DNA from 4 places in the Erwinia sp. AC075 genome. Region 2 is predicted to be linked to each of the others. Evidence: predicted binding sites of a transcription regulator. Region 2 holds the regulator's gene; each other region holds the start of a gene.
What was found. The regulator Fur, encoded in region 2, represses iron uptake genes when iron is present. The targets are predictions, from matches to a motif close to ATAATAATGAGAACNACTATCAA.

Region 1 (8,759 bases), 2.1 Mb from region 2:
CCTGTAGAGATTCAGAATGTCCCGAAACTGAAGGACATCGATACCACCATGAAGCTGTTAAGCCAGCTGGGTGTTAAGGCTGAGCGTAACGGTTCTGTGCATCTGGATGCCAGTGACGTCAATATCTACTGCGCACCTTATGATCTGGTGAAAACCATGCGCGCTTCCATCTGGGCGCTTGGCCCGCTGGTGGCCCGTTTTGGTCAGGGGCAGGTTTCTCTGCCTGGCGGTTGCGCCATCGGTGCCCGCCCTGTTGACCTGCACATTACCGGTCTGGAACAGCTGGGTGCTGAGATCAAGCTTGAAGAAGGCTATGTGAAAGCGTCCGTCGATGGCCGTCTGAAAGGCGCACATATCGTGATGGACAAGGTCAGCGTTGGCGCGACCGTTACCATCATGAGCGCAGCCACATTGGCTACCGGTACGACGGTTATCGAGAATGCTGCGCGCGAGCCAGAAATTGTGGACACCGCGAACTTCCTGAACACCTTAGGTGCGAAAATCACCGGTGCCGGCAGCGACCGTATTACCATTGAAGGCGTTGAGCGTCTGGGCGGCGGAGTTTACCGCGTTCTGCCCGACCGTATTGAAACGGGAACCTTCCTGATTGCTGCGGCGATTTCGGGCGGAAAAGTCCTTTGTCACGCGACTCAGCCGGACACGCTGGATGCCGTACTGGCTAAGCTGCGTGAAGCCGGTGCAGAAATTCAAACCGGTCCGGACTGGATCAGTCTGGATATGCATGGCAAGCGGCCTAAAGCGGTCAACTTCCGCACTGCGCCGCATCCGGGTTTCCCAACGGATATGCAGGCTCAGTTCAGCTTGCTGAATCTGGTGGCAGAAGGCACCGGTGTGATCACCGAGACCATCTTCGAAAACCGCTTTATGCACATCCCGGAGCTGATCCGTATGGGTGCGCATGCTGAGATAGAGAGCAATACCGCGATTTGTCATGGTGTTGAGAAGCTCTCCGGTGCTCAGGTGATGGCGACCGATCTGCGTGCGTCGGCCAGCCTGGTTCTGGCAGGTTGCATCGCAGAAGGCACTACAATTGTTGACCGTATTTATCATATCGACCGTGGCTATGAGCACATCGAAGATAAACTGAAGGCGCTGGGCGCGAACATTGAGCGCGTGAGCGGCGAAGAGTAATTTTCTCGTCCTCAGCAATGAAAGGCGGTAGGAAACTACCGCCTTTTTTATTATCTCATCAGCCCTTTGCGGTCGATAAGCTTTTTCGTGATGGGATGGTAATAGCGGCTTGGCCATATCTCGGCGGGATGAACTTGCAGCGCATCCGCAATCAGCCACTCACCTTTTGGCCAGGGACGAAATAGCGCATTGGCGAGCGTCGATGAGCAGAGTCCAGCATCTCGTGAAACCCCTGCCAGACTGGTTCCCTTTTTGCGCAGGCTCGCAATAATGTCTGCGTTGTGCCAGTCATCTTTAAATTTGACCATTTGTGTCTCCTCCTTGTACACCTGACTTCTCAGGACATTCCTTTATTAACGGCTGAGCAGCGTGGCTATGTTTGGAAACAGTGCCTGCTGTGACTGCTCGTAGTCGCAATACACCGCGAAGCATTTATAGCAACTTCAGGAAGTTTATTTCCAGTATTTTCTAAATGTTGAGGTAACTTTTTGCGAGGAAACGCATAAGTTGCAGAAGTTTTGGCCGGTTAACTGCGCAAGGTATCAGGCAAAGAGGGATGGAGGATGAGTGCAGGACGAAAAGGGCTGGAAAAAGTGGGCAGAGCGCGGTTTCCCGCGCTTAAAAGACTAGTATTCGCGCTGTACTGACATGTGAGCAAGCGCTTCAAGCGCACTGCGCCAGGGTGATTCAGGCAGTGCTTTAAGCGCCGAAATGGCTTTATCCGCTTCATGCTCCGCGGCCTGACGCGTCCATTCCAGAGAGCCACATTGGCGCATGGTTTCCAGAACGGGTTCCAATAAATGGCGTCCGTTGCCCTGTTCAATCGCTTCGCGGATCATCTGGGATTGTTCAGGGGTACCATTGCGCATCGCATGCAGCAGCGGCAGGGTAGGCTTGCCTTCACTCAGGTCATCACCGACATTTTTACCGAGCGTTTTACCATCGGCGCTGTAATCCAGCAGATCGTCGATTAACTGGAAAGCGGTGCCAATGAAGCGGCCGTAGTCCTGCAGCGCTTTTTCCTGCTCTGGCACAGCCTCAGCAAGGATGGCTGAAGATTGGGCTGCCGCTTCAAACAGACGGGCGGTTTTGCTGTAAATCACCCGCATGTAGCTTTCTTCGGTGATATCCGGGTCGTTGCAGTTCATGAGCTGCAGGACTTCGCCTTCAGCGATAACGTTCACTGCTTCAGACATTAGCGCCAGTACCCGGAGCGATCCGAGGCTGGTCATCATCTGGAAAGCACGCGTGTAAATGAAGTCGCCAACCAGCACGCTGGCCGCGTTACCAAAAGCAGCATTGGCCGTGGCTTTGCCGCGACGCATGTCGGATTCATCCACCACATCGTCATGCAGCAGCGTGGCCGTGTGAATAAATTCGATCAGGGCTGCTACGGTAACATGCTGTTTCCCGGTGTAATTAACGGCGCGAGCCGCTAAAACAGCGATCATCGGACGGATGCGTTTGCCTCCACCACTGATGATGTAGTAACCCAACTGATTAATGAGGGAGACCTCAGAGTTCAGCTGTTCGAGGATAGTTGCGTTGACGTCCGCCATATCTTGCGCGGTGAGTTCGTTTATCTGTTCTAAGTTCATCAGTCTGTTCAGCTATTGCTCAGTATGCTGCTATGATAAGCGTCTTTACCCGTGCCTGCGGCAGGTTATGTATTACAGATTGTACTGGAAAATCAGCGCAACGAAACAATTGCATTCGCTTAGCGTTTTTTTTCTGCAATACCCCGCATCAGGCACTTGTCATTATCCTGGAAGTTGCGTAGAATTCGCGCCCTATTGTGAATATTTATAGCGCAGCCTGAAACTAAGACGGCAAGCGCGAAAGCGGAGTTTATATGTACGCGGTTTTCCAAAGTGGTGGTAAACAACACCGAGTAAGCGAAGGTCAGACCGTTCGCCTGGAAAAGCTGGACATCGCAACCGGCGAAACGATTGAATTCGACCAGGTTCTGATGATTGCCAACGGTGAAGATGTGTCAATTGGCGCGCCTTTAGTTTCAGGTGGCTTGATCAAGGCAGAAATTATTGCTCATGGTCGCGGCGACAAGATCAAGATTGTTAAGTTCCGTCGTCGTAAGCATTACCGTAAGCAGCAGGGTCACCGTCAGTGGTTTACTGACGTGAAGATCACTGGCATCAGCGCGTAAGAGGAGATCTGACAAATGGCACACAAGAAAGCTGGCGGCTCCACTCGAAATGGTCGCGATTCCAATGCAAAACGCCTCGGCGTTAAGCGTTTCGGCGGCGAATCTGTTCTGGCAGGTAGCATCATCGTTCGTCAGCGTGGAACCAAATTCCATGCGGGCACCAACGTAGGCTGCGGCCGTGACCACACTCTGTTTGCAACTGCAAACGGCAAGGTCCAGTTCGAAGTGAAAGGCCCGAACAACCGTAAATACATCAGCATCGTTGCTGAGTAAGGTTTTCGTGCCTGAAAGCGGTACCTGATACCGCTTTCAGCAGCGAATCTAAAAGCCCCGCTATGATTGCGGGGCTTTTTACATTCTGCGTTCTGCCCCGGCGTAATTACGTCTGAGGGTTCACAGCAAAGGTCACTTTTGCTGTACACTTTATATTCAGCTGCACGATGTCTTGAGGCGGATCCCCTTTCTGGAATCGACGTGAAGACAGCTTTTGCGGCGCCAGAAACCCAGTTTCCGTCACCAGGCACACCAGCTTGCTACGGCGGATCACTCCCGGACACGCGTCACCTTGCCAGCGTCGGGCGAATGATTTACGGAGAAGTAACATGAAGTTTGTTGATGAAGCGACGATACTCGTCGCTGCGGGCGATGGCGGCAATGGCTGCGTCAGCTTCCGTCGTGAGAAATATATCCCAAGAGGCGGTCCGGACGGCGGCGACGGTGGTGACGGCGGCGATGTCTACATGCAGGCCGATGAAAACCTCAATACCCTGATTGACTACCGTTTCGAAAAATCTTTCCGTTCAGAGCGTGGCCAGAATGGTCAGAGCCGTGATTGTACCGGCAAACGTGGTCAGGACATTATTATTAAAGTGCCGGTCGGCACCCGTATCATCGATCAGGGCACTGGCGAGACGCTGGGCGACATGATGACGCATGGTCAGATCCAGATGGTCGCGAAAGGCGGCTGGCATGGTCTGGGCAACTCCCGCTTCAAATCCTCCGTAAACCGTTCTCCTCGTCAGAAAACGATGGGGACCAAGGGTGAAGTGCGTGATATTCAGCTGGAACTGATGCTGCTGGCTGACGTGGGTATGCTTGGCTTGCCGAATGCCGGTAAATCAACCTTTATCCGTGCGGTGTCCGCCGCGAAACCAAAAGTGGCTGACTATCCGTTTACCACCCTGGTACCAAGCCTCGGCGTGGTTCGTATGGACACTGAACAGAGCTTTGTGATCGCCGATATCCCGGGTCTGATCGAAGGGGCATCTGATGGCGCGGGTCTGGGTATTCGCTTCCTTAAGCACCTTGAGCGCTGCCGTGTGCTGTTACACACCATCGATCTGGCGCCAATTGATGAATCCGATCCGATTGAGAATGCCCGCATCATCCTCGGTGAGTTGGAAAAATACAGCGAGAAGCTCTTCAACAAACCGCGCTGGTTAGTGTTCAACAAAGTTGACCTGCTGGACGAAGAAGAAGCGGAATCTCGTGCTAAAGCGATTGCTGATGCGCTGGGCTGGACAGATAAATACTATCTGATCTCTGCTGCCAACCGTACTGGCGTAACGCCATTGTGCTGGGATGTGATGTCCTTTATCAACGCCAATCCAAAAGAAGCGGAAGAAGCACAGAAGCAGCCTGAGAAAGTCGAGTTCATGTGGGATGACTATCATCGCCAGCAACTCGAAGAAGCTGAAGCAGAATCTGCTGTTGAAGTGGAAGACGACGACTGGGATGACGACTGGGATGAAGAGGACGACGAAGGCGTCGAAATCATCTACAAGCGTTAATCCAACAAAAGGACACCCCGGTGTCCTTTTTTTATGTCTGCAGCTCGGGCAATTAAGTCTTTTAAATGGTAAAGATAATTATTATCATCTTTGCCATCCTTCGATTTGCCATGTTTTGACATCGGCGCTTTGCCAACGAGCCTGATAATGACCTCTGCCTTCCTCACGCGTTACCCGCTACTGTTCAGCCTGCTTTTGATCCCCTTTCTCGCCCAGGCTGATGCCCGTCCTGACTGGCCGCGCCATCTTTCAACCTCAAAGGGGGAAGTTGTGCTTAAGCAGCCGCCGCGACGTATTGTTTCAACCAGCGTGACGCTTACTGGCTCATTACTGGCGATTGAAGCCCCGGTTATTGCCAGCGGGGTAACTCAGCCTGGAAAACGGCTTGCCGATGATCGGGGGTTCTTTCGTCAATGGGGCGATATTGCCAGCGCCCGCGGGGTAAAACCGTTACCCACAGGGGAAGCCAGTCTGGAAGCCATCGCCGCGCAGGATCCAGATTTGATCGTGGTCAGCGCAACGGGAAAAGACTCAGCTGTCACGCTGTATGACCGCCTTTCGCTGATTGCACCCACGCTGGTGATTAATTACGACCAGCAGAGCTGGCAGCAAACAGAGCGACAACTTGCAAAAGCCACCGGAAAGGAGACCGAAGCGGAGGCTTCTATTCAGTCATTTGCCAGACGAGTCGCTGCCGTCAAAGCGGCAATAGTATTGCCACCGCAGCCCGTCTCTGCACTGGTGTTCAATCCACAAAGTCAGGCCGCTAATCTCTGGACCCGCGACTCTGCGCAGGGGCAATTGCTGGAATCATTGGGGTTTACCCTGGCCACGGTGCCCGCTGAACTGGCTCAGGCGCAACGGAGGTTGCAACGCAAAGACATTATCCCACTCAGTGGCGAGAGCCTGGTGACGGGGATCAATGGGCAATCTGTATTGATGTTCGCCGCCGATCAATCTGGCAAAGTGGCACTGCTGTCTGCGCCTTTACTGGCGGCGTCGCCTGCCGTTCAGCATCAGCAGGTCTATACGCTGGGGAATGACAGCTTCCGCCTTGACTACTACAGTGCAAACCATCTTTTAACGCGACTTAGGGATCTCTTCGCTGCTCACTGAGTCGGACCATAACCACTTAAGTCCGTCCGTGATCCCTCCGCGCCAGCAGAGGGCATCATGACCGCCGTCAATCTCCCGAAAGCGGACATCAAGGCCAGCATCGACCAGCAGGGGATATAACTGCCGGTTCGAATCAAGAATGATTTTCTCATGCCAGCCTGCATCCAGTGCAATGCGTTGCCCGGGCATTCCGGCAATTCCCTTTACAACCTGTTGTATCAACAACCCTGTCGCTTGCTCAGGTTGGTGATCCCGGCGTGGCCACCAAAAAGATCCTGACTGACTAAGCGCACAGCCAAAGCGTTCAGGCCAGTTCAGCACCGCATACACCGCCGCGAGGCCACCAAAACTCTGTCCAACAACAACGGTATTTTTTGCTTGCCCGGAAAACGCGATTTTCCGCCGCAGTTCGGGTAACAATTCCTGTTGAATGGCCTGCCAGAAGAGCGGATTACAGGGGAGCTCTGCGGCTCTCAGCGAGTTATCCACCGAATCGATAAATATGTATACCGCTTCAGGCAGGTCTCCGCTGCGTGTCAGCGTTGCCAATGGCGCTGCAACAGGTTGACTCATTAGCCAAAATTTCCCGTCAAGCAGGATCACCAGTGGACGATGAAGGGGATTTTCTTCGCCGGTGGCCAGTATCGCCACGTCTCGGGTATTACCCAGTAACACGCTCTCCCAGCTCAAGTTCAGGGTTTCAAGCCGATTATCCTCAGTCTGCCACTCGGGTTGCGCTGGTGCTGCAGGCATATGCAGCGGAGACACCCAGTGACCACGTCCGTTTTGCCAGCCCGCCAGCGGATTGTAACGATCGGGTTGTGCCAGTGGGAATTTCTGCTGCCACCACTGTCTCAGGGAAAGCATCGAAAGCGGTTCGGCGGGCAACTCATCTGCGGTGTCAGGCATCAAAGAGTAACTGCCACGCCAGCCCTGGCTCAGGGACAGAGTGGTCTGCCAGACGTCGGTTCCAGCAATGCGCTTAAGAGAGTGGGGAAGCCCACCACGATGATGGTCGGTTATGCCGATAATGTTCAGCCAGACGTTGCGGATCGCCGAGTGGAACTCATCCCCGTCAGGATCGCGCCAGAGGAAAGTCACTAAGGCGTTTTTTCCCTTTTCCCTGGCGATAAATGGGGTGCCTTGTTGAGCGACAGATTGCCACCAGGCCTCTGTTCCGATTACAGATGTTAAAGCCGTCATAGATTATCAAACCACTGAGTGAACTTTCTGACAAAAATAGAAATGATTGTAATAATCGTATTGATAATTATTTGCATTTGCAATAGTGTGTTGCCGCACTTTTGCCAATTTGGCCCGGGTAATTTTGAAGGGCATATTTGTAGGGAAACAGGCTTCATGACCAGATTTTCACGCTTATCACTGACGATTCTCGCAGGACTGGGAGGCGTCGCGCTGGCTCAGGCAGACACCGTTGATGCCAATGGTGGCACGCTGATGGTGACGGCCGCGCAGCAGACGCTTCAGGCGCCAGGCGTTTCGACCATTACGGCCGACGAAATCAAAAAACGTCCTCCCGCCAGAGATCTCTCTGAAATCATTCGGACCATGCCAGGCGTCAACCTGACCGGCAACTCAACCAGCGGACAGCGCGGTAACAACCGTCAGATTGATATTCGTGGCATGGGTCCAGAAAACACGCTTATCCTGATTGACGGTCTGCCCGTTTCCAGCCGCAACTCGGTACGGTTAGGCTGGCGTGGCGAGCGTGATACGCGTGGAGACACCAACTGGGTTCCACCTGAAATGGTCGACCATATTGAGGTGATTCGCGGGCCTGCCGCAGCGCGCTATGGTAACGGCGCCGCAGGTGGCGTGGTGAATATTATCACTAAGCAGGCCAGTAATGAGTGGCATGGTGCCTGGAATAGCTATCTGAATATGCCGGAGCATCGCTCTGAAGGATCGACCAAACGCACCAACTTCTCACTCAGTGGGCCGCTCTCTGATGCCGTCAGCTTTATGCTGTATGGCAACCTCAGTAAAACGCAGGCTGATGCGCAGTTTATCAATGAAGGGCATCAGTCACTGAGAACCGGCACGTATGCTGATACGGTGCCGGCAGGGCGGGAAGGGGTGGAAAATAAAGATATCCACGGCAAATTGCGTTGGGAGTTTGCGCCACGCCAGGTACTGGAATTCAGTGCAGGCTACAGTCGGCAAGGAAATCTGTACGCCGGAGACACGCAAAATACCAATACCAGCGCACTGGTGCAGGACAACTATGGCAATGAGACTAACCGTCTCTACCGTCAGGACTTCGCCACCACGTGGACAGGCGTGTGGGATAACGGCATCAGCACCCGCAGTTATGCGCAGTATGAAAACACGCGTAACAGCCGGATGAACGAAGGGCTGGCAGGCGGTACGGAAGGGATTTTCTCCGACAGCGGCTTCTCCACCATCCAGCTGGATGACGTATTGTTGCACAGTGAAATCAGCGTTCCTTTTGAGCTGTTGGTCAATCAGACCGCAACGTTTGGCGTCGAATGGAATCAGCAACGCATGAAAGACGG
Region 2 (8,759 bases):
TAGCGACGTCTGCGTGGATATTGCCGGGCGACGCGTCACCAAAGGCGGTGCGGATCTGCATCTGACGCCCATTGAGTTTCGTCTGCTGGTCAGCCTGTTGAATCACGCCGGAAAAGTCATGACGCAACGTCAACTGCTTAACCAGGTTTGGGGACCCAATGCCGTCGAGCACAGCCATTATCTGCGCATCTATATGGGACATCTGCGGCAGAAGCTGGAAAACGATCCGGCGCAACCTCGCCATTTGATCACCGAAACCGGTGTCGGCTACCGCTTTATGCCGTGAATGGCTGCGGCGCAGGCAATAAAAAAGGCGCTATATCAGCGCCTTTTGGTTTTTCTGAAGCTTCGCGATTAGGCGTTTTTCAGCACTTCGCTAACAATCTCAACCGCTTCTTTCTCGATCTGCTCACGGTGCTCAGCACCGAGGAAGCTCTCGCAGTAGATTTTGTATGCATCTTCAGTGCCCGAAGGACGCGCTGCAAACCAGCCGTTCTCGGTCATCACTTTCAGACCGCCGATAGAAGCACCGTTACCCGGCGCTGCCGTCAGGCGTGCAGTGATCGGATCGCCCGCCAGCGTATCGGCACTGACCATTTCTGGTGACAGTTTAGACAGCGCCGCTTTTTGTGCAGAAGTCGCAGAAGCCTGCAGACGGTTGTAGCTCGGGGCGCCGAAGCGCGCGGCCAGTTCGTCATAATGCTGCTGTGGATTCTTGCCGGTTACCGCAGTGATTTCTGCCGCCAGCAGGCACATGATGATGCCGTCTTTGTCGGTAGACCACGGCGTGCCGTCAAAGCGCAGGAAGGAAGCACCCGCACTCTCTTCGCCGCCGAAACCAAAGCTGCCATCGTACAGGCCGTCAACAAACCATTTAAAGCCAACCGGCACTTCCACCAGCTTGCGACCAATGTCGTTAACCACGCGGTCGATCATCGCGCTGGAAACCAGCGTTTTGCCGACGGCGACATCTTTGCCCCACTGCGGACGGTTCTGGAACAGGTAGTTGATTGCAACGGCCAGGTAGTGGTTCGGGTTCATCAGGCCAGCAGGCGTGACGATACCGTGGCGGTCATAATCCGGATCGTTGGCAAAGGCCAGATCGAATTTATCACGCAGCGCCAGCAGACCCGCCATCGCGCTCTCAGACGAGCAATCCATGCGGATCACGCCATCTTTATCGAGGTGCATAAAGCGGAAGGTCTGATCGACCGAATCGTTCACGATGGTCAGATCAAGGTTGTAGAACTCGGCAATACGCTGCCAGTAAGCAATCCCTGAACCGCCTAACGGATCGACACCAATTTTCAGGCCCGCTTTCTGAATAGCAGGAATGTTAACGATCTGCGCCAGGCCTTCAATGTAAGGCTGGATCAGGTCTTTTTCCTGAAGATGGCCGCTTTCCCAGGCTTTGTCCAGCGCGATGCGCTTAACGCCTTTCAGGCCATCTTTAATCAGAGCATTGGCACGGTCTTCAACCACTTTGGTGACGTTAGTGTCAGCCGGGCCACCGTTTGGCGGGTTGTATTTAATGCCGCCATCTTCCGGTGGGTTGTGCGAAGGCGTGATCACAATGCCATCGGCCTGAAGGCCACCGGCTTTGTTGTGCTCCAGAATAGCATTGGAGATCGCAGGCGTTGGCGTATAGCCATTGTCCAGCTGCACAATCACATCGACACCGTTCGCGGCCAGCACTTCCAGTACGGAAATGATCGCAGGTTCGGAGAGCGCATGGGTATCTTTGCCGACGAAGCAAGGACCGGTAATGCCGTTCTTTTTGCGTTCTTCTGCAATCGCCTGAGCAATAGCCAGAATGTGCGTCTCGTTAAAGCTCTGACGCCCTGCACTGCCGCGATGGCCAGAAGTCCCGAATTTAACCGCATGTTCCGGGTTGCTCAGATCGGGCTGCAGGACATAATACTGTGACGTTAATTGTGCAACGTTAATCAAATCACTCTGCTGGGCGGGTTGCCCTGCACGGGGGTGATTGGCCATTGGCGATTCTCCCTGACGCTTCTTTATCAGTTAGAGGGTGCCGCAAACCTTGTCAGCGAGTTCCGCAGGGAACTGCATTGACTGCATGATGTGTTCCACCATGCTGCGTTTGCGACCTGTGTTGGTGTTGGTGATCACCCAATACGGCGTGCCGGGAATATGTTGCGGCTTGGTATGGGTGCCATTCTGTACCAGGGTCTGCTGATTGCCTGCAAAGTAAACGCGCGTGCGGCCAAGCAGTGACTCGGTCGCGGCGGCAAAAGCTTTGGGATCCTGATTATATAAAGTCGACAAGATGAGCATAAAACGGTTAACCGCTTTCTTCTGCTCAGCATATTCGTCAGACAGCAGCAGCTCACGCACCGCGCGAACGCGGTCCTGAGGGCGGGATTCCACCTTCACTGGCGCCGCGTCTTTGGCGACGCTCACGGCAGTAGATGCCGTTACCGCTGCGGTAGCAGGCGCTTTTTGCCCGGCCGTAAATTTAAGCATACGACGCAAAATGTCAGAGGCGCTTTCACCAATATGCTGAGTGTGACTGGCGATATAACGGTAGAGCTCTTCGTCGACTTCAATAGTTTTCATCTTGATCCAGTACAATTTATTGCTGATAAGAGCCGGTCTGTACGCTGCCTGAACAAGCCGCACAGGATCGTTCCAGCTCTAACACGAGGATTATAAAGTTAAATCCTGCCGGGGTGTAGCGCCAGCCCCTGATACCAGTAAAAGTCAGAATATGCCGCAAAAAGATTGGCGGGCGCTTTCTGGCCGTCACGGCAGGAAAAAGTGAATCTATGATACCCTAACCCCTCGTTTCAACAGTAAGAACTTTGTTATGGAATTGAATACCCGCTTGCTATCTGAACAATCCGCCCGCCCTGAGGTTCCCGTGGTGTTAATCCACGGCCTTTTTGGCAGCCTTGATAATTTGTCCGTGTTGGCGCGAGGGTTAAAGGACGATCGCCAGCTGGTGCAGATCGACCTGAGAAACCACGGTTTATCGCCTCGCGATGACCAGATGGATTATCAGGCGATGGCCCGCGATGTACTGGAAACGCTAGATGACGAAGGGATTGACCGGTTCGCGGTCATCGGACATTCGATGGGCGGAAAAGTGGCGATGGCGTTAACCGCGCTGGCGCCAGAACGCATCGAGCAGCTGGTGGTTATCGATATGGCACCGGTCGCTTATCCGACTCGCCATCACGATACGATTTTTGCGGCGCTGAAGGCGGTCACCGCAGCGGGCATTACGCAACGCAGCGATGCCGCAGCGCTGATGCGTGAAACGATAGAAGAAGAAGGCGTGATTCAGTTTCTGCTGAAATCCTTCCAGCAAGGGGAATGGCGGTTTAACGTGCCGGTGCTGTGGCAGTGCTACGATCGGATTATTGGCTGGCAGCCGGTTCCGGCCTGGGAGCATCCCGCGCTGTTTATTCGCGGCGAACGTTCGCCCTACCTGGCCGATGAATATCGTGACGCCCTGCTGGCGCAGTTCCCCAAAGCCCGTGCGCATGTGGTCAACGGTGCCGGTCACTGGGTCCATGCCGAGAAACCTGATGCTGTTTTGCGCGCAATACGCCGTTTTTTTGCGCTGTAAAAACAATTATATCCTGAGATGGCTAAATCATTGTCGTCATGACTTTCGCTGGGGTATGATGGCGCGCTAAAAATTTGTCGCTGCACGAATTTCAGCCGACATCAGGCCTGAACCATCAGAACTCCAGCCTTTCAGTATCACGATTCTATGGCAAAAGAAAACACGGACCGCACCACGATCGATCTGTTCGCAGATGACCGTCGCCCGGGACGACCAAAAACCAATCCGCTGACGCGTGATGAGCAGCTGCGTATCAACAAACGCAACCAGCTTAAGCGCGATAAAGTGCGCGGGCTGAAGCGCGTTGAACTGAAAATGAACAGTGACGCGGTTGATGCTCTGAACCAGCTTGCCGAGCAGCGTAATATGAGCCGCAGCGAGCTGATTGAAGAAATGGTCATGGCGCAGTTGGCCGATCAGGACCGCTGAACAGGCGCTTTCAGCACCCCCCGGTGAAGCACAAAGCGACAAAAGCAGGCGGATTACTCATTTATCCCCCTGTAGCTGTCTGCTATCATTGCCGGTATCTGTAATAAGCAGCCTTTACCCTATCAATACGTTTCAAGAGGTTAGTAAGTCATGGCAATCGTAGGCATTTTCTTTGGCAGCGATACGGGCAATACAGAAAACATTGCAAAAGTGATCCAGAAGCAGCTCGGTAAAGAGGTGGCTGAAGTTCATGATATCGCTAAAAGCAGCAAAGAAGACCTTGAAGCCTTTGATATTCTGCTGCTCGGTATCCCAACCTGGTACTACGGCGAAGCGCAGTGCGACTGGGATGATTTCTTCCCGACGTTGGAAGAAATTGATTTCAACGGCAAGCTCGTTGCGCTGTTCGGTTGTGGCGATCAGGAAGATTACGCTGAGTACTTCTGTGACGCGATGGGCACCATCCGCGACATTATCGAGCCTAAAGGCGCGGTGATCGTCGGTCACTGGCCAACTGAAGGCTACCATTTTGAAGCCTCGAAAGGGCTGGCGGATGATAAGCACTTCCTCGGTCTGGCTATTGACGAAGATCGTCAGCCAGAACTCACCAGTGAGCGCACCGAGCAGTGGGTCAAACAGATTTATGACGAGCTCCAGCTGAAAGAAATCCTGGAAGCGTAATCAGACCGGCCTGATTGGGAGGTATCTCACATCAGGCCAGTGGTTTTTCCTATAGAAGTAATAGACACATTTTTGTAACTTTCATCTGCAAATCTGTAAAATATCGCCATCGGTCACCCGCTTTCTCAGCGCCTTTCGCTCTAATAGCGACTATGATGAGGCAGAGCGAAATGTCAGCCCAACCGCTTGCTCTCACGGACGTAACGACTCTTCTCCTTACCTCCCTTGATTGAGATGCATCGCCAGTGGTGTTCATTTCGAAATATCAGTTCTATAATGAGACGTTTGGCTTTTCGCGACGACCGATGTTCAGGGCTTTTCAGCCACAAAGTGACTAGCAAAGTAACAGGACAATATCCGCATGACTGACAATAACACCGCATTAAAGAAGGCCGGCCTGAAAGTCACGCTTCCACGACTTAAAATTCTGGAAGTACTTCAGGAACCTGAGGGCCATCACGTCAGTGCGGAAGACTTGTACAAGCGTCTGATTGACATGGGCGAAGAGATTGGTCTGGCGACGGTTTACCGCGTTCTTAACCAATTTGATGATGCCGGGATCGTTACCCGTCATAATTTCGAAGGTGGTAAATCCGTTTTCGAACTGACTCAGCAGCATCACCACGATCATCTGATTTGCCTGGATTGTGGCAAGGTGATCGAGTTCCGTGATGAAAACATCGAAGCTCGCCAGCGTGATATCGCCACGCGCCACGGCATCAAACTCAGTAACCACAGCCTGTACCTTTACGGTCACTGCTCAACCGGTGACTGCCGTGAAGATGAGACGCTGCACGACAAGTAATCTACACTAACAGCAAAAAACCGGTGATCCTTCACCGGTTTTTTTTTGCCTGTCGCCCCGTTACAGCGCTTCCGTCCGGCTGACGCGCAGACCATCAGGACTGCGCGTACGCAGCAATACCTTACCGGCCACCGCCGGCGGTTGATCCGCCTGCCACTGCTGCCAGGTTGTCCCCTCGTCCAGGCTGTACTCAACGGTTAAGCCCGGTAGCTCGGTATTGACCACCAGCTTACCGTCCTGCACCACCCCACCGGGCACCGGCAAGCGATAAGCAATGCCGGCTTTATCCAGTTTTGCCAATTCACGTTGCCCCAGAAGGTTGGCAAACCGCTGCCAGTCCTTCAGCTGAGCCTGCTGGTCTACCAGGCGGGTTTTGCCGCCGGTATACTCTTTGCCGGCTTTATAATCCTGCTCCCAGGCTGCGCGGTGCCAGGCGCGTTCCGCCACGGACAAAATGCGCGGGAAAAGCTTGTACTCCACCTGCGCGTCGGTACGGGTGGTTTCACTCCACAGTTGAGCGGAGATGCCGTGAGCGCCAGGCCAGGGCTTGTCAGATTTAGCCGTGAAAGGTTTGCCGTCGCGATCGACGGAAGTCTCGGCGTTTTGTGGCAAGTTATCCGGCGCGAAGTGGAAAATTTTCCGTTCATCGGTAAAGCGCGTTCCCCAGTAGTATCCCCGCTCCAGCGGATTCACCTCGGCAGGAAAATCGAGATACAGGTAATCCGGATTGGAGACGATCACTTCATAACCTTTGCCTGCCCAGTCATTGGCAGAATCAAAACCGCCCCAAAACAGCGTATCCCAGAAGTTGACCGCAACCCTGTCCGTTGCGAAGGCTTTGGCATTTTTAGCGTCTTTAATACCATCCTGCCAGGCCTGCATTTTGCCGATACCGTGTGCCTTAACCTGCTTGCTGACGTTAAGGGCAAAGTCGCTCGGCAGATGATCCAGGTCTTCAATCTTTCCTTCTTCAATCATCGTCTGGCAGACCTGGGATTTTGCCCACGGCTTATCTTGCTGGCTTAAGTCCAGTAAACCGGTGCCTTCAACGGGTGTGTTCTTATCCGAATAGCCGGATCCTAAGCGAATGTTTTTGGCTTCATCTCCGCCGAAATGCCAGGTCTTCAGCGGCTGTCCGGCAGCTTTATGCATCGCCTGGATTTCACCTATCACCTTGTCGGTAAAGCGTAACGAGGAGCTCAGGCACGGATTGAGATAGCTGGTGCGATCGTAAAGCTGCACGGAGGTGGTGTTGGAATTGTCGCTGGGATCGAGCAGGCGGAATTCATTGGCTTCTTTTTCCTTACCGGCATTGAACAAGCGATCGTAACGCGCTTCCATCGAGATTACCGCTGCCCGGGCGTGGGCCGGCATATCGATTTCCGGGATGACCTGAATACCGCGCGCATCAGCATACTTCACAATATCGATATACTGCTGACGGCTGAAATGACCGCTGCCACTGTTATCACTGTTTGGTCCCGATCCTAACTGTGGCAGCAAACAGCGCTTCTCTTCGGGATCGTGACAACGCTTGCTGCCAATCTCCGTTAACTCCGGCAGGCCTGGAATTTCAATACGCCAGCCTTCATCGTCGGTCAGATGGAAATGGAAAACGTTGAGTTTCCACGCCGCCATCTGGTCCAGCAAGCGCAGTACCACCTCTTTGCTGTGGAAGTTGCGCGCCACATCAAGGAACACCGCACGGTATTGGAAACGCGGCGCATCGCTGGCCTTTAACGTCGCCACGTTCAGGCTGCCATCGGCCGGGATCAGCGACAGGATCGACTGTAAACCATAGAACACGCCGCTCTGGTCATAACCCACCACTTCAGCCTTGTCCTTGCCAATATTCAGCGTGTATCCCCCCGGAACGGCCAGCTTTTTATCGAACGCTTTTTGGCTCACCCGGGTGGTAATCGGGTATCCATTGGGCTGCGCTTTGATTCCCATCAGCGCAAAACGCTGCTGTATGGCTTCGGCTTTCTCTGCCGACAGGCTTGCCAGTTCCAGCGTCACCCCAGTAGAGAGATCCGCGTCATCAGAGAACACCGAAACCTTCAACGGGGTGGGAAGGATTTGCCCACGTAAAGTGGACGCGGCCATCGGGGCGACATCGCTGTTTTTAGTAAAGCGGCCCTGGGCATCCATCAACAGGTTCTTATCATCTGCGATGCGCTTCCACTGAGCGCCAAAAGGCTCCACAAAATCGGTCAGTTCCTCGGTATCCGTGCTGACGAGGATTTTCGGCGTGGCATCGCCAGAGGTCGCATACCAACGCGGCATCACATCGGTAATAAACAGCTGCCAGTATTCATTCACGATCGGGATCTCGATGGTTTCGCCCGCCGCAATGCCTTTGAATTTGTCTGTCGGCTCCAGGCGGGTTAAATCCCCGACAATATGCACCATGCGAAACTGATCGCTTTCGACCTTCAACGTTTCATGCACGTTAGACATATAAATTGCCCAGTCGTTGCTGTCGATGGCGGGGCCCGGATTGGTGAAGCTGATGGTTGCGCGGTTACAGGAGGCCCAGTCAGCGCCCAGTCCGGCGCAATCCACGCCATGCTGGGCGGCAAGATTGTCCGTCACTTTGTACTTCACGCCAAACTGGCTGATTTGATCGACTAACTGCTGGTTGGCGGCTGCTCCACCACTGGCTAACGCAGATATCAGCGCAACCGATATCAGACTGGCTCTGAACTTTTTCATCCTTTATTCCTTGTCCGTAGGTAAGTCGTTTTTCTTCATTTCGTTGCAAGACACACGTCATAAAATTGTGAAGGGTGCAGTGACGATAAACTTCAGATCCTTCTCATCCTGGAAGATATTGCCGTAGCCGCCGCCCCAGCTGGGAAGGGTGGAATGGTTATTGAATCGGGTGAAGTGCAGCTTGAATAAGGTGTCTTTCGCCCAGCCCTCCTGCACTTTGTAAAGCAGGTCTAGATTCCAGGCAGATTCTTTCAGACGGGTATTTTGGTTATAGATCGGTTTGCTGTTGGGTTTGGCATCCCAGCCGTAAGCATAGGAGGTGCCGACCGATAGGCCCGGCAGGCCCCAGCCTTTCAGCTCATACAACACGCCGGCAAACAGGGCTTTCTCGCCGTTGGCGTTAAAGTCGGAACGGGAATCCCACCAGACATCCAGCCGACCGTTTGAGGTGGCATAACCCGGCGTCATGCGTTGCAGGAAGAAGCCCTGATTTCCCTCGGCCTTGACCCAGGTGCCTTCAAGACGCAGATCGAA
Region 3 (8,759 bases), 2.1 Mb from region 2:
ATTGCCTGCCAGAAACTGTCCTGCGTGAGCGCGTCTGACGGCACATCGTTGAGCGGCGGAGGCGAAACCTCGGGTTCAGGCCATTGCGCGGCATAACGTTTAACCAGCGGCTGCAGCGCGGTTAATGCGGCGCTCATCGGCAACGGGGTAAAGGTCTTGTCCCCAATGCGGCTGGATGAAAGCCCGATAGCGAGTGTTTTGCCGCTGTCGATATTTTGCGTGAATCCGGCGGTGATGGTGTCGGTATAGAGCACGCCCACGGTAATCAGCACGTCGGCCTGCTCAATAATTTGCTGGGTGTGACCGGCACTGGCAGCACCGGCATAGGTTCCGGCAAAACCGGTATGCTGCTCGGGGAGCACGCCCTTACCCATCAATAAGGTGGCAAACGGCATCGGCGCATCGGTTAACAACTGTTTAAGCTTGCCCTGCTGCTGAGCCCGGTCGGCGAGGAAGTCCGCCAGCATGGCGACGTTTTTTGCCCCCGCCAGCAGTTGGTCTGCCGCATCAGCAAAAGCGGCGACGGTCGCCGCATCGCAGGGCAGTTCTGTCGCCAATGACGTGGCGGCTGGGGTGATTTTTGCCACCGCCACATCGGTTGCTAAGTAAAGGTAGACCGGACGCCGTGCACGTAAGGCGGCGTTAAGCAGGCGGTCGATCTCCTCCACGGCGTTCTCTGGCGTTAATATTGCCTGGGCGACCGTCACCTCCTGCGACATGCGCATAAAGTGACGATAGTCACCGTCACCCAGCGTGTGATGCAGCAGCAGACCTTCGCGGGCGGCGGCCGTTGCAGGCGCACCGACAATATGAATAACCGGTAAGTATTCGGCATAGCTCCCTGCCACGCCGTTTAACGCACTCAGCTCACCGACGCCAAAGGTGGTCAGTAACGCCGCCGCGCCGTGGCAGCGCGCATAGCCATCGGCCGCGTAGGCGGCATTTAACTCATTGGCGCAGCCGACCCAACCAATCTCGCTGCTGGTAATAACATCATCGAGAAACTGCAAATTGTAGTCACCCGGCACGCCGAACAGATGCCCAATTCCGGCTTCCCGTAAGCGCGACAGCAGGTACTCCCCAACGGTAAGACTTTGCATAGCTCTTTCTCCACAGTTGTCCTCAGCAAAGTATTAGCGATATTTTTCAATGCGCAGCACAGTGGCAGGCTGTTGCAGTGGCAAGCTGTCGTTACGCCTCGGAATTATCCTCAAGTTGCGATCTACCGCGCGAACCGGTTCGGTGTAACCGTATACACTGCTATGCTTTCCCGGAAACCGACCTCTACTGAACAGGATTTATTCATGGTTTATCAGGCAGATGCAGAACGTTATCAGAAAATGACCTATCACCGCAGCGGACGGAGTGGCCTCAAGCTACCGGCAATTTCGTTAGGCTTATGGCATAACTTCGGCGACAGCACCCGCGTGGATAACAGCCGTCAGCTGCTGCGCCATGCGTTTGATAACGGTATCACTCATTTCGATCTGGCTAACAACTACGGTCCACCACCGGGTTCAGCTGAAGAAAACTTTGGCCGCATCCTGCGGGAAGACTTTGCGCCGTACCGTGATGAGCTGATCATTTCGTCCAAAGCGGGTTACACCATGTGGGACGGCCCTTATGGTGACTGGGGTTCGCGTAAATATCTGATTGCCAGCCTGAACCAGAGCCTGAAGCGGATGGGACTCGATTACGTCGATATCTTCTATCACCACCGCCCGGATCCTGAAACGCCGCTGGAAGAGACGATGGGCGCACTGGACCACATTGTGCGTCAGGGCAAGGCGCTGTATATCGCGCTGTCCAACTATCCGGCTGAACTGGCGGCAGAAGCCATTGGCATCCTCAAGCAGCTCGGCACGCCATGTTTGATCCACCAGCCGAAATACTCGATGTTCGAGCGTGCGCCAGATAACGGTCTGCTGGACGTGTTGATAAAAGAAGGCGTCGGCAGCATCGCCTTCTCCCCATTGGCTGGCGGCGTGTTGACCGACCGCTACCTGAACGGTATTCCGGAAGACTCGCGCGCGGCCAGCGGCAGCCAGTTCCTCAGCGGCGACCAGTTGACCCCGGAGAAAATGGAGAAGGTGCGTCAGCTGAACACGATGGCGCAGGAGCGTGGGCAGAAACTGTCTCAGATGGCGCTGGCCTGGGTGCTGCGGGAAAACCGCGTGACCTCGGTGCTGATTGGTGCCAGTAAAACCAGCCAGATTGATGATGCGGTTGGCATGCTGCAGAAGCGTGATTTCAGCCAGGCTGAACTGCAAAAAATCAGCAGCATTCTCGGCTAAACCCGTCCCGCCGCGCCCTGCGGCGGGATCTCTCCAGATAAATCTCAAATCTCCCCGGCAGGCAGTTTTTCGGAATCCCCCAGGCGAAACGGCAACAAACTCTTTATAATCTTGGCTGCACAGCGGAGCAGGTGAGCCGTTGATAAGGAGATCCAATGAAACGTTTATTACTTGTTGCCACCTTAGTGGCAAGTTTATCCCCGTTGGCAATGCACACAGCGCAGGCTGACAACGCAAATATCACCTTAGCTCCTGGCGTCTCGTTACATATTGGTGACCGCGATCCGCGCGGTAATTACTGGGACGGCGGCCGCTGGCGCGATGGGCACTACTGGCGCAGCAACTACCGTTATGATGAAGGCCGCTGGTGGCGACACGAGCAGTGGCGCAGGCATGAAGAGATGCGCCGTCGTCACGAATGGGAGCGGGAACGCAGATGGCACGATCGCGAACGTCATCGCGAATACCGTCATCATGAAAGAGAGCGTCATCACGACCACGATCATCGCCATTAAGCGATCAAAAAAGCCGACCTGTTAAGGTCGGCTTTTTTATCGGCTGCGCAGTAATGAAGTCGGCTTACAACCCCATGGCCATCGCCACCAGCAGATACAGATTCAACGCCACCACCACCAGCACAATCACCTTGCCTGCCAGCTGCATCGGGCGTGAGTTCACCATATCGCCCATCAGCTCGCGGTTGCCGGTAAAGGTCAGCAGCGGGATTAACGCCAGCGCGATACCGAAGCTCAGCAGTACCTGACTCATCACCAGGATACGTGTCGGCTCCCATCCGGCAAGGATCACGATAAAGGAAGGCAGCATGGTCACCACGCGGCGCACCAGAATCGGAATGTGAATATGGACGAAGCCCTGCATCACCACCTGCCCGGCCATGGTGCCCACCACGGTGGAAGAGAGTCCGGCAGCCAGCAGGCTCAGACCAAACACCAGCGCCGCTGCGCGACCCAGCAGCGGGTCCAGCGTCAGGTAAGCCTGATCCAGATCGGCAATGCCGGTATGACCGCTAAAGTGGAACGCCGCCGCCGCCGTGGCCATCATCGCCAGATTGACGAAGCCGGCAATGGTCATCGCAATCGCCACGTCCAGCTTGGTCGACGAGTAGCGCTGTTCACGCGAGCCGCCGTCGGGATTTTGCGTTAACGAGGAGTGCAGATAGATCACGTGCGGCATAATTGTCGCGCCCAGCACGCCCGCCGCCAGTAACACCGCATCGGCGGTTGGCAGCGAAGGCACGGCCAGACCCTGCATCAGATCGGTAATCTTCGGCTGTGAGAAGAACAGTTCGATGACGTAAGCCGCCGCGACAAACAGCAGCAGGCCACCAATCACCAGTTCCAGCGGCTTTTTACCGTGGTTTTGCAGCATCAGGATCAGGAAGGTGACCACGCCGGTGAGCACCGCGCCCTGCAGCAGACTGACGCCGAAAATCAGCTTGAAGCCAATCGCCGCCCCGATGAATTCCGCCAGGTCGGTCGCCATGGCAATAATTTCAGCCTGCACCCAGTAAAACCAGACGGCAGGACGCGGGAAACGATCGCGGATATGTTCAGCGAGGTTTTTCCCGGTAGCGATGCCGAGTTTGGCAGACATCAGCTGGATCACCATCGCCATAATGTTGGCCCACACCACCACCCACAGCAGCGTATAGCCATAAGAGGCGCCGGCCTGAATATTGGTGGCAAAATTGCCGGGATCGATATAACCGATAGCCGCGATAAACGCAGGGCCCATCAACGCAAATTTGATTTTGCGCGATCCGCGAACCGTTTGTTCTACTGTGCGGCCTTCAAACATAGTTAGTCCCCTAAACACCTGAAGAGATCATTGTCTTTTAAATGATAATGATTATCAAGCGCATTTGAATGGGTTTTGCATATCGCTCTGATAGCCAGTACTAAGAAATATAGCAAAGGCTATACCTTGATTTCAAACTACTCCATAGCTAAAAAATGAGCAATCACTTTTCGTGCGCCGGTAAAAGCTTAACCTTCCGATGCGTGGGGTGTTTTTTTAAACAGTATCAGGATGTGATCAATCAGGGGATTCTGTCGGGAAGGGTGATAGGTAATTGTTATATTGTGTTCTAGATCTCGTTTTTCAGTTTCTTGTTACATAGAATGTGCAGCGAAATATAACATCCTTCAAAAATGGAGCACACATGTCAGGCATTTTTCATTTTGCTTTGGCGCTGGTGATGGTAGCCGTGCTGGCCTTACTGGTTAGCACCGATCGGAAAAACATCCGCGTACGTTTTATTATACAGCTTCTGGTTATCGAAGTGCTGCTTGCGTGGTTCTTCCTTAACTCTGAAGTGGGTCTTGGCTTCGTTAAAGGGTTTGCGGGTCTGTTCGACAAATTGCTGAGCTATGCAGCACAAGGGACTAATTTCGTTTTCGGCAACATGAGTGATAAAGGCCTGGCATTCTTCTGGCTCAATGTTCTCTGCCCTATCGTGTTTATCTCTGCACTGATCGGGATTTTGCAGCACTTCCGTATCCTGCCGATTGTTATTCGCGCCATCGGTACCGTGCTGTCAAAAATCAACGGCATGGGCAAGCTGGAATCTTTTAACGCCGTGAGCTCGCTGATTTTAGGTCAGTCAGAGAACTTCATTGCCTACAAAGATATCCTCGGAAAAATGTCTCAGCGCCGCATGTACACCATGGCGGCAACGGCGATGTCTACCGTATCAATGTCAATTGTGGGCGCGTACATGACCATGATTGATCCGAAATACGTGGTGGCCGCGCTGGTACTGAACATGTTCAGCACCTTTATCGTGCTGTCGATCATCAACCCGTACAGCGTCGACAGCGAAGAAGAATTGACGCTGGGCGATCTGCACAAAGGGCAGAGCTTCTTTGAGATGCTGGGTGAATACATCCTGGCCGGTTTCAAAGTTGCGGTGATCGTCGCGGCGATGCTGATTGGCTTTATTGCGCTGATTTCAGCGATTAACGCCCTGTTCGATTTCGTCTTCGGCATCAGCTTCCAGGGTGTGCTGGGTTACGTCTTCTACCCGTTTGCCTGGGTGATGGGCGTGCCGGCAGGTGAAGCGCTGAAAGTGGGTAGCATCATGGCAACCAAACTGGTGTCTAACGAGTTTGTGGCGATGATGGATCTGCAAAAAGTGGCGGCTGAACTGTCACCACGCGGCGTCGGCATCCTCTCCGTGTTCCTGGTCTCTTTTGCGAACTTCTCGTCTATCGGGATTGTGGCAGGCGCGATCAAAGGCCTGCACGAAGAGCAAGGTAACGTGGTTTCCCGCTTCGGCCTGAAACTGCTGTACGGCTCAACGCTGGTGAGCGTGCTGTCTGCTTCCATTGCAGGATTAGTGCTGGCCTGGTAACACGCCAGAACGAAAAAAGGCGAACCTGTGATGGGTTCGCCTTTTTTTTACTCGTCGTTCAACGAGGCGTGACCAGCGGTAAATCCAGATGGTCGCGCAACGTGGTTCCCTGATAGCCCTGCCTGAAGGCACCGCGCTTTTGCAGTTCCGGGATGACCCGTTCAGCAAAATTATTCAACGAGGCCGGCATATCAGCGGGCATCAGCACGAAACCGTCGCAGGCTTTGGCCTCTACCCAGGCAATCATCTCGCTGGCAATCTGTTCTGGCGTGCCGGCAATCACCTTAAATGAGGCGCTGGCCGCATAGGCTTTCGCCACTTCGGCCAGCGTTTTCCCCTCTTTCCTTGCCTGAGAAATCACGTACTCAAAGCGCCCTTTGCTGCCGCTGATTTTGTCGAAGATATCCGGGAAAATGTCGTTTTCATCGTGCTGCGACAGATCGTAATTCATGCTGGCAGACATAAAGCTTAACCCGGCTAACGGATTGACCAGTTCATCCAGCTGACGGCGCTTCTCTTCCGCCTCCTGCTGCGTTGCGCCCACAATCGGCATCAGGCCGGGCAGCACTTTACAGGCTTGCGGTGGACGACCCAAGGCGGCCATCTCCTGCTTAAACTGCTGATAAAATTGCTGCGCGCGCGCCATGTCGGGTTGAACGGTGAAAATCACCTCTGCCACCCGGGCGGCGACCTTCTTAAAATCCTCCGAGACGCCCGCCAGAATCTGCACCGGCCTGCCCTGCGGCGAGGCGGCGACGGTCAGCGGCCCTTTGATATGGAAATGCTCGCCGTGAAAATCGGTATAGCTGACCTTTTCCGGATCCATATAAACGCCGCTCTCCTGGTCGGCCACCAGCGCACCAGGCTGCCAGCTGGCAAGCAGCTGATGCACCGCATCGATAAACTCTCCCGCACGCTGATAACGCGCCTGATGGCCTAAATGCTGCTGGCGGCTGAAATTGCGTGCTTCGCCATCATTGGTCGAGGTCACCGCATTCCAGCCCATTCTGCCGGCGCTAAAATGATCGATTGTGGCGATGGTGCGGGCAGTATGGAAAGGCTCACCGTAGGTGGTCGATACGGTTGCGCCTAAGCCAATGCGATCGGTAAACAGGCTCAATGCGGTCAGCAGCGCCATCGGTTCCGGACGGGCATAACCCGGACGCGACTGAACGGTGCTGGCGATGTCGTTACCGTAAATATCATCGATCGACAGTTTGTCGGCGATAAATGCGAAATCAAATCCGGCCTGCTCGGCTTTTTTCACCAGCGTCAGCCAGGTCTGCAGCTGCATCGGATCGTTATTTTGCGCCTCAGGATGCCGCCAGCCTCCGGCGTGCAACCCGGTGTCGCTGAGATAAAGCGCCAGATGCATGCTATTTCCCCTGCGAAAGGCTGAGGTCAATAAAGGAAGCCGCCTTCAGCGGTGCCGGGATCAGGCCATTTTTCACGTAGAAATCGGCGGTATTTTGCTGCACCGCAACCACGTCCTGACTGTTGGTGTCGACGGAGTTCACTTCGCGCTTCACCTTTGCCAGCGCCACGTCCTGCGGGATCCTTAACAGCTTGCTGATGGAGGCCGCATAGGCGTCAGGATGCTGGATGCCCCAGGCGCGGGCACGGCTCAACCGCTGCGTGAAGTCGGCCAGTTCGGCCTTCTTGCTGGCAATGGCGGCGTTGCTGGCCACCAGATAGTTGAGGGCCGGATAGTCTTTACCGTCCGCCAGGATCTGTGCGCCTGACTGATGCGTGGCAAACGACACGTAAGGTTCCCAGGTGGAAACCGCATCGACGCCGCCCTGATCCAGCACCAGCGTCGCTTCTGCTGGCGTGGTAAAGACAAAGCTGACCTGCTTAGGATCGACACCGGCTTTTTGCAGCGCCTGCAAAGCCAGGTTGTGCCCGGATGAACCTTTGACCGTCGCAATGCGTTTGCCAATCAGATCCTTCACGCTGTGAATCGGGCTACCCTTTTTGACGATAATGGCGTTGCCGGCATAGCGCGTCGCCAGGATCCCTTTGGCATCCAGCCCTGCCGCCACGGCGAAAGTTAAGGGTGCATCCCCCACCGAACCGGCATCTATTGAACCTGCGCGCATCGCTTCCAGCAACGGTGCGGCGTTAGCAAACTCATGCCAGTCCAGCGTATAAGGCGTGTTGTTTAACTCGCCGGAGGCTTCAAGGATCGCCCGCGCATTGCCCCGCTGGTCGCCAACTGAAAGCGTATTCGCAGCCAAAACGGGCGCCGTGACCGCCGCGAGAAGTACAGCAAGTGCAGAAAGAGAAAGGGTTTTCATCTGGTGTCTCAATAAGGAGAAAACCCGAGACTAACACCGGCTTTTTTAGAACCTAAATGCATTTATTGCGCATAATTTATGCAAAATGAACATAACGAGCGGCACGCTCACCGTCGGTTGCCTGCGACTGAGTAATAGCTGTATTTGCGCAAAGCTTCGCAGATTAATGAATTTCACACTCCCGCCCATCAACTATACGGTTTTCTCTCTGCCGGCGTTTACCGGCCCTCACCTGGAGAGAACCTGATGAGCATTCAATTCCTCGGTATGATTGGCCATCGCCTGGCGTCCGAAATCATTCCTGCCAGCGGTCCGCTATTCAATAAACAGTACATTGCAGACTTTGCCCGTGCTCATGAGCAGGCCGGTTTCGATCGGGTGTTGGTCGGCTACTGGTCCGATCAACCGGATGGTTTTCTGGTCACTGCGCATGCCGCCGCCAACACCTCAACATTGAAATTCCTGCTGGCCCACCGTCCGGGCTTTGTCTCGCCGACGCTGGCAGCCCGTAAACTCGCTACCCTCGATCAACTCACCGATGGCCGCCTGGCGGTGCATATCATCAGCGGCGGCAGCGATGTTGAACAACGCCGTGATGGTGATTTCCTTAACAAGACCCAGCGCTATGAGCGCACCGATGATTTCCTGAGCGTATTAAGGCAGAGCCTCACTTCCGACACGCCATACGATCACCAGGGCGAGCATTATCAGGTTGAGCAGGCGTTTTCGGCGGTGAAGCCACAGCAAAGCGCGCTGCCGATCTATTTCGGCGGCTCCTCGCCTGAAGCGATCAAA
Region 4 (3,400 bases), 1.7 Mb from region 2:
GATCGCACTGTGCCAGCAGCTCCTCAAGCGAATAACGGGGCCGTTTCTGCGGTTCAATAATCAGGCAGCCATTTTTAATGGTCATGCCCACTTCGCTTTCTGTCGACAACGCCAACGTTTTTAACACGGCCGGAGGAACCGCCAGCATGACGGATCCGCCAACCTTTTTCAGACGAGTGATATACATAGAGCGCCTCCTGATATTATATTTTAATATAACATTAATGGCAGGCGGTGCACAGTTTTCAGCCAGAATCATTGTGATTTCCTTAGTTGGACTCAGCGTGAAGGTTTTCGTGCAGGCAGGTACGGACTTCACGTCAGACAGGCCGATTAAAGAAGACTATTCAGGCAGCTCAAAGAATTATCTCGAATCAGATAAATAAAATGCGGCGCAGGTTCGGGATCTGGCCTGCGCCGGAGAGAGATCACCGCGCGGTTAAGTGCTTATCCCTCACCTCGCACGCCCCAGCTTTTCACCAGTAACATCACGCCGGTAAAAATCTGCCAGAAAGTAATGGGATACACAGAGGCCCTTTCGATAATGCCGGTTGGCAGCACGTTGAGGGGGATCAGAAACATGCTGAGCAGGCCGATACAGCCGAGCACCAGACTCAATACGCTGTAATCGCGCAGGTCCTTTTGCTGTCGCAGCAACCCGCCGACGGTGATCAAACAGAGATTTCCTCCGCCGATCGCCATGATCGCGCCAGCCTGATGTACGGTAAATCCACTGGCTTCTGAGCCGCTGTGAAAGAGCGCAATCACTACCCCGCCGATGCCATGCAACAAGCCGGTCAGCAAAAAGCCTTTTTGGCCCGCGCCAGTGAAGTTTGATCGGAGTAACAGACAGGCGAGGAAGAAAAGCACGCCTTCCGCCGCGAAGCCACTGTTCATCACCGCGTGGAGCGGCGAGCAGACATCACGGCCATCAGGCAATACGCCGCACTGCGCAATGCCCAAATCGCTGATGTAGTTTTGACTGAAGAAGTACGGTGGGGTGGTCCAGGCGCGAGAGGCGACTTTTTCGGCCAACAGATATAACAGGCCACCCAGTGCAAAACTGAGTGCGCCCAATTTGGTTGCAAGCTGTCGTGAATTCATCTGCTTCCGGTGATTAGCGGCCCCGACCCAGCGTCCAGTATGCCATAAAGTTCACCACTTCACGGTCCAGCTGGAACTCATCAATCAGGCAGTGGCGCAGTTTTTTGACCACGCCCGATTCGGCGGCCACCCAGGCGTTAAATCCGTGCTTGCCTTCCGCACGCTCCCAGATGCCATCTTCAATCAGGCTTTTGTTTTCCAGCCACTGCTCCGCGACGCGCGCGCCGTCTGGAAGGGTCAGATGATCGCGAATCGCCTTCATCAGCAAGGTGCCCTGTGGGTGATCCTCGCGCCCCAGCCAGTGAATTTCAGCAAAAGGAAAATCTTGCTGCTGAGCATCGGTGATATGCGGAACTTCAAAGAATGCCTGCACCTTTGGCGGCTCAGCCAGCGTTGCCAGCTGTTCCAGAATGCTCACCGCCGCTGGCACCGCGGTTTCATCGGCAATCAGCAACGCCTGTTGGATACCCTCATGCCAAATCCATTCATAGCCGCCGCTGTCATCCGCAGAGGCCGCATTCGGTGCAACAATCTGCATCTTAGCGCCGGTGCCCGCATGCATCGCCCAGCGCGAGGCAGGACCGGTTTCGCCGTGCAGCACGAACTCCACGTCCATCTCTTTCTGCTCGCGGCGCAGTTCCCGCAGCGTATAGGTGCGCATGACCGGGCGCTGCGGCTTTGGCAATGCCAGATAATCCTGATACCAGCCTTCGCTGACCGGCATCGCCGGACAGGTGCCATCCTCGCCCGCGAACAGCAGCTTGATGCGCTGATCGGGGGATTCATGCTTCATCTCCAGCACATCGTCGCCGGTGAACACGCAACGCAGTAAGGAAGGCGTAACCTGAATGCGTTGTTTGAGCGTAACGTTGAAAATCCGGTAACCCGCGGCCATTGTGCTGCTCCTTCAGGGAAGTTATTGCGATGTTTCAGCCGTCTGGCGGCGTTCAGCATCGCAATATAACGATAATCATTATCATTTAAAAGATGAAAATGATTTCAACCCTTAACATCCCTTTACCTCCCGTGCAGCACATTGCTAACAATTCAGTCGTTGTGCAGGCGCTGACGGCGACGCAGGCCTGGGAACCACACCATCCACAGCCCCACCACGATCAGCGTACCAATCCCGCCGACCGCCGCCGCTGGCGCCGCACCAAGCCAGGCCGCTAGCATGCCGGACTCAAACTCGCCAAGCTGGTTTGAGGTGTTGATAAAGATCGAGTTAACCGCACTGACGCGCCCGCGCATCTCGTCAGGGGTATCCAGCTGCACCAGCGAGCCACGGATCACCACGCTGACCATATCAAATCCGCCCAACGCGAACAGCGCCAGAATCGACAGCCACAGCTCTTTCGACAGGGCAAAAATCAGCGTGGCGACGCCAAATCCGGCCACGGCAGCAAACATCGTCATGCCGACGTTGCGCTCTAAAGTGCGGCGGCTGAGCCAGAAGCCCACCAGCAATCCACCCACCGCTGGCGCACCGCGCAGTAATCCCAGCCCCCAGGGACCGGTATGCAGGATATCCTTGGCGAAGATCGGCAACAGCGCCGTTGCGCCCCCCAGCAGCACCGCAAAAAGATCCAGCGAGATCACGCCCAGTACATCCGGCCGGTTGCGGATAAAGCGCACGCCCGCAAAGACGCTCTCAAAGGTCGCGGGCGTCCTTTTCGGTGGCGCATGCTCATAACGCAGACGGCTGACCATCACGATTGAAATCAGATAGAGCAGCCCGGCCGTGAGATACACCACGCCCGGGCCGGCAACATACAGGAAGCCACCCAGCGCCGGGCCGAGCATCGAGGCGGTCTGCATCGAGGCGCCATTGGCAGCCGTTGCGCGGGCCAGCATCGCCGGCGGCACCAGCGCGGGCAGCATCGACTGTAACGACGGCGCTTCCAGCGTTCTGGCCACCGAGATAATGAACACCAGCCCGAGGATTATCACCTCATCGCTTTTGTGTGCCAGCGTCAGTCCCGCCAGCACCGCAATGGCAATCCACTCGGTGAGCTGGCCGAAAAGCACCACCCGGCGGCGATCGAACTGGTCGGCGACGTGGCCTGCGGGCAAGGCCAGCAGAACCGCCGGCAGAAACTGCACCAGGCCAATCAGGCCCAGATCCCAGGCACGGCCGGTGATCGAATAGATCTGCCAGCCCACCGCAATGGAGAGCATCTGGAAACCGAAGCTGGAGGTGGTGCGGGCCAGCCAGAATGCGACGAAAGAACGGTGTTGAAACAGGGAATCCGCCCTGGCGGGTGCAGAAGAACGCATAGCGATTTTTTACCTGAAT

Region 1: the regulator Fur is predicted to act here: its motif matches at 5,172-5,194, upstream of fepB (Fe2+-enterobactin ABC transporter substrate-binding protein).
Region 3: the regulator Fur is predicted to act here: its motif matches at 4,148-4,170, upstream of AC0IXH_RS00780 (Nramp family divalent metal transporter).
Region 4: the regulator Fur is predicted to act here: its motif matches at 2,062-2,084, upstream of AC0IXH_RS02645 (siderophore-interacting protein).

What each region holds. Positions count from the first base shown of each region.
Region 1 covers NZ_CEEDEU010000001.1:4,393,734-4,402,492, forward strand. Annotated here, with positions in the region: gene murA (UDP-N-acetylglucosamine 1-carboxyvinyltransferase) at 1-1,152, shown strand, start outside; gene AC0IXH_RS20640 (helix-turn-helix domain-containing protein) at 1,203-1,460, opposite strand; gene ispB (octaprenyl diphosphate synthase) at 1,779-2,750, opposite strand; gene rplU (50S ribosomal protein L21) at 3,005-3,316, shown strand; gene rpmA (50S ribosomal protein L27) at 3,332-3,589, shown strand; gene cgtA (Obg family GTPase CgtA) at 3,919-5,106, shown strand; gene fepB (Fe2+-enterobactin ABC transporter substrate-binding protein) at 5,254-6,222, shown strand; gene fes (enterochelin esterase) at 6,187-7,425, opposite strand; gene AC0IXH_RS20675 (TonB-dependent siderophore receptor) at 7,582-8,759, shown strand, end outside.
Region 2 covers NZ_CEEDEU010000001.1:2,275,384-2,284,142, forward strand. Annotated here, with positions in the region: gene kdpE (two-component system response regulator KdpE) at 1-286, shown strand, start outside; gene pgm (phosphoglucomutase (alpha-D-glucose-1,6-bisphosphate-dependent)) at 355-1,995, opposite strand; gene seqA (replication initiation negative regulator SeqA) at 2,026-2,580, opposite strand; gene ybfF (esterase) at 2,831-3,595, shown strand; gene ybfE (LexA regulated protein) at 3,743-4,024, shown strand; gene fldA (flavodoxin FldA) at 4,175-4,705, shown strand; gene fur (ferric iron uptake transcriptional regulator) at 5,067-5,510, shown strand; gene AC0IXH_RS10740 (beta-N-acetylhexosaminidase) at 5,571-8,225, opposite strand; gene chiP (chitoporin ChiP) at 8,283-8,759, opposite strand, start outside.
Region 3 covers NZ_CEEDEU010000001.1:171,141-179,899, reverse strand. Annotated here, with positions in the region: gene AC0IXH_RS00795 (alpha-keto acid decarboxylase family protein) at 1-1,100, opposite strand, end outside; gene mgrA (L-glyceraldehyde 3-phosphate reductase) at 1,305-2,294, shown strand; gene AC0IXH_RS00785 (DUF2502 domain-containing protein) at 2,450-2,809, shown strand; gene AC0IXH_RS00780 (Nramp family divalent metal transporter) at 2,874-4,112, opposite strand; gene AC0IXH_RS00775 (NupC/NupG family nucleoside CNT transporter) at 4,477-5,667, shown strand; gene AC0IXH_RS00770 (LLM class flavin-dependent oxidoreductase) at 5,726-7,042, opposite strand; gene AC0IXH_RS00765 (ABC transporter substrate-binding protein) at 7,044-7,964, opposite strand; gene AC0IXH_RS00760 (LLM class flavin-dependent oxidoreductase) at 8,211-8,759, shown strand, end outside.
Region 4 covers NZ_CEEDEU010000001.1:580,736-584,135, reverse strand. Annotated here, with positions in the region: gene AC0IXH_RS02655 (AbrB/MazE/SpoVT family DNA-binding domain-containing protein) at 1-187, opposite strand, end outside; gene AC0IXH_RS02650 (DUF998 domain-containing protein) at 448-1,104, opposite strand; gene AC0IXH_RS02645 (siderophore-interacting protein) at 1,118-1,999, opposite strand; gene AC0IXH_RS02640 (MFS transporter) at 2,152-3,381, opposite strand.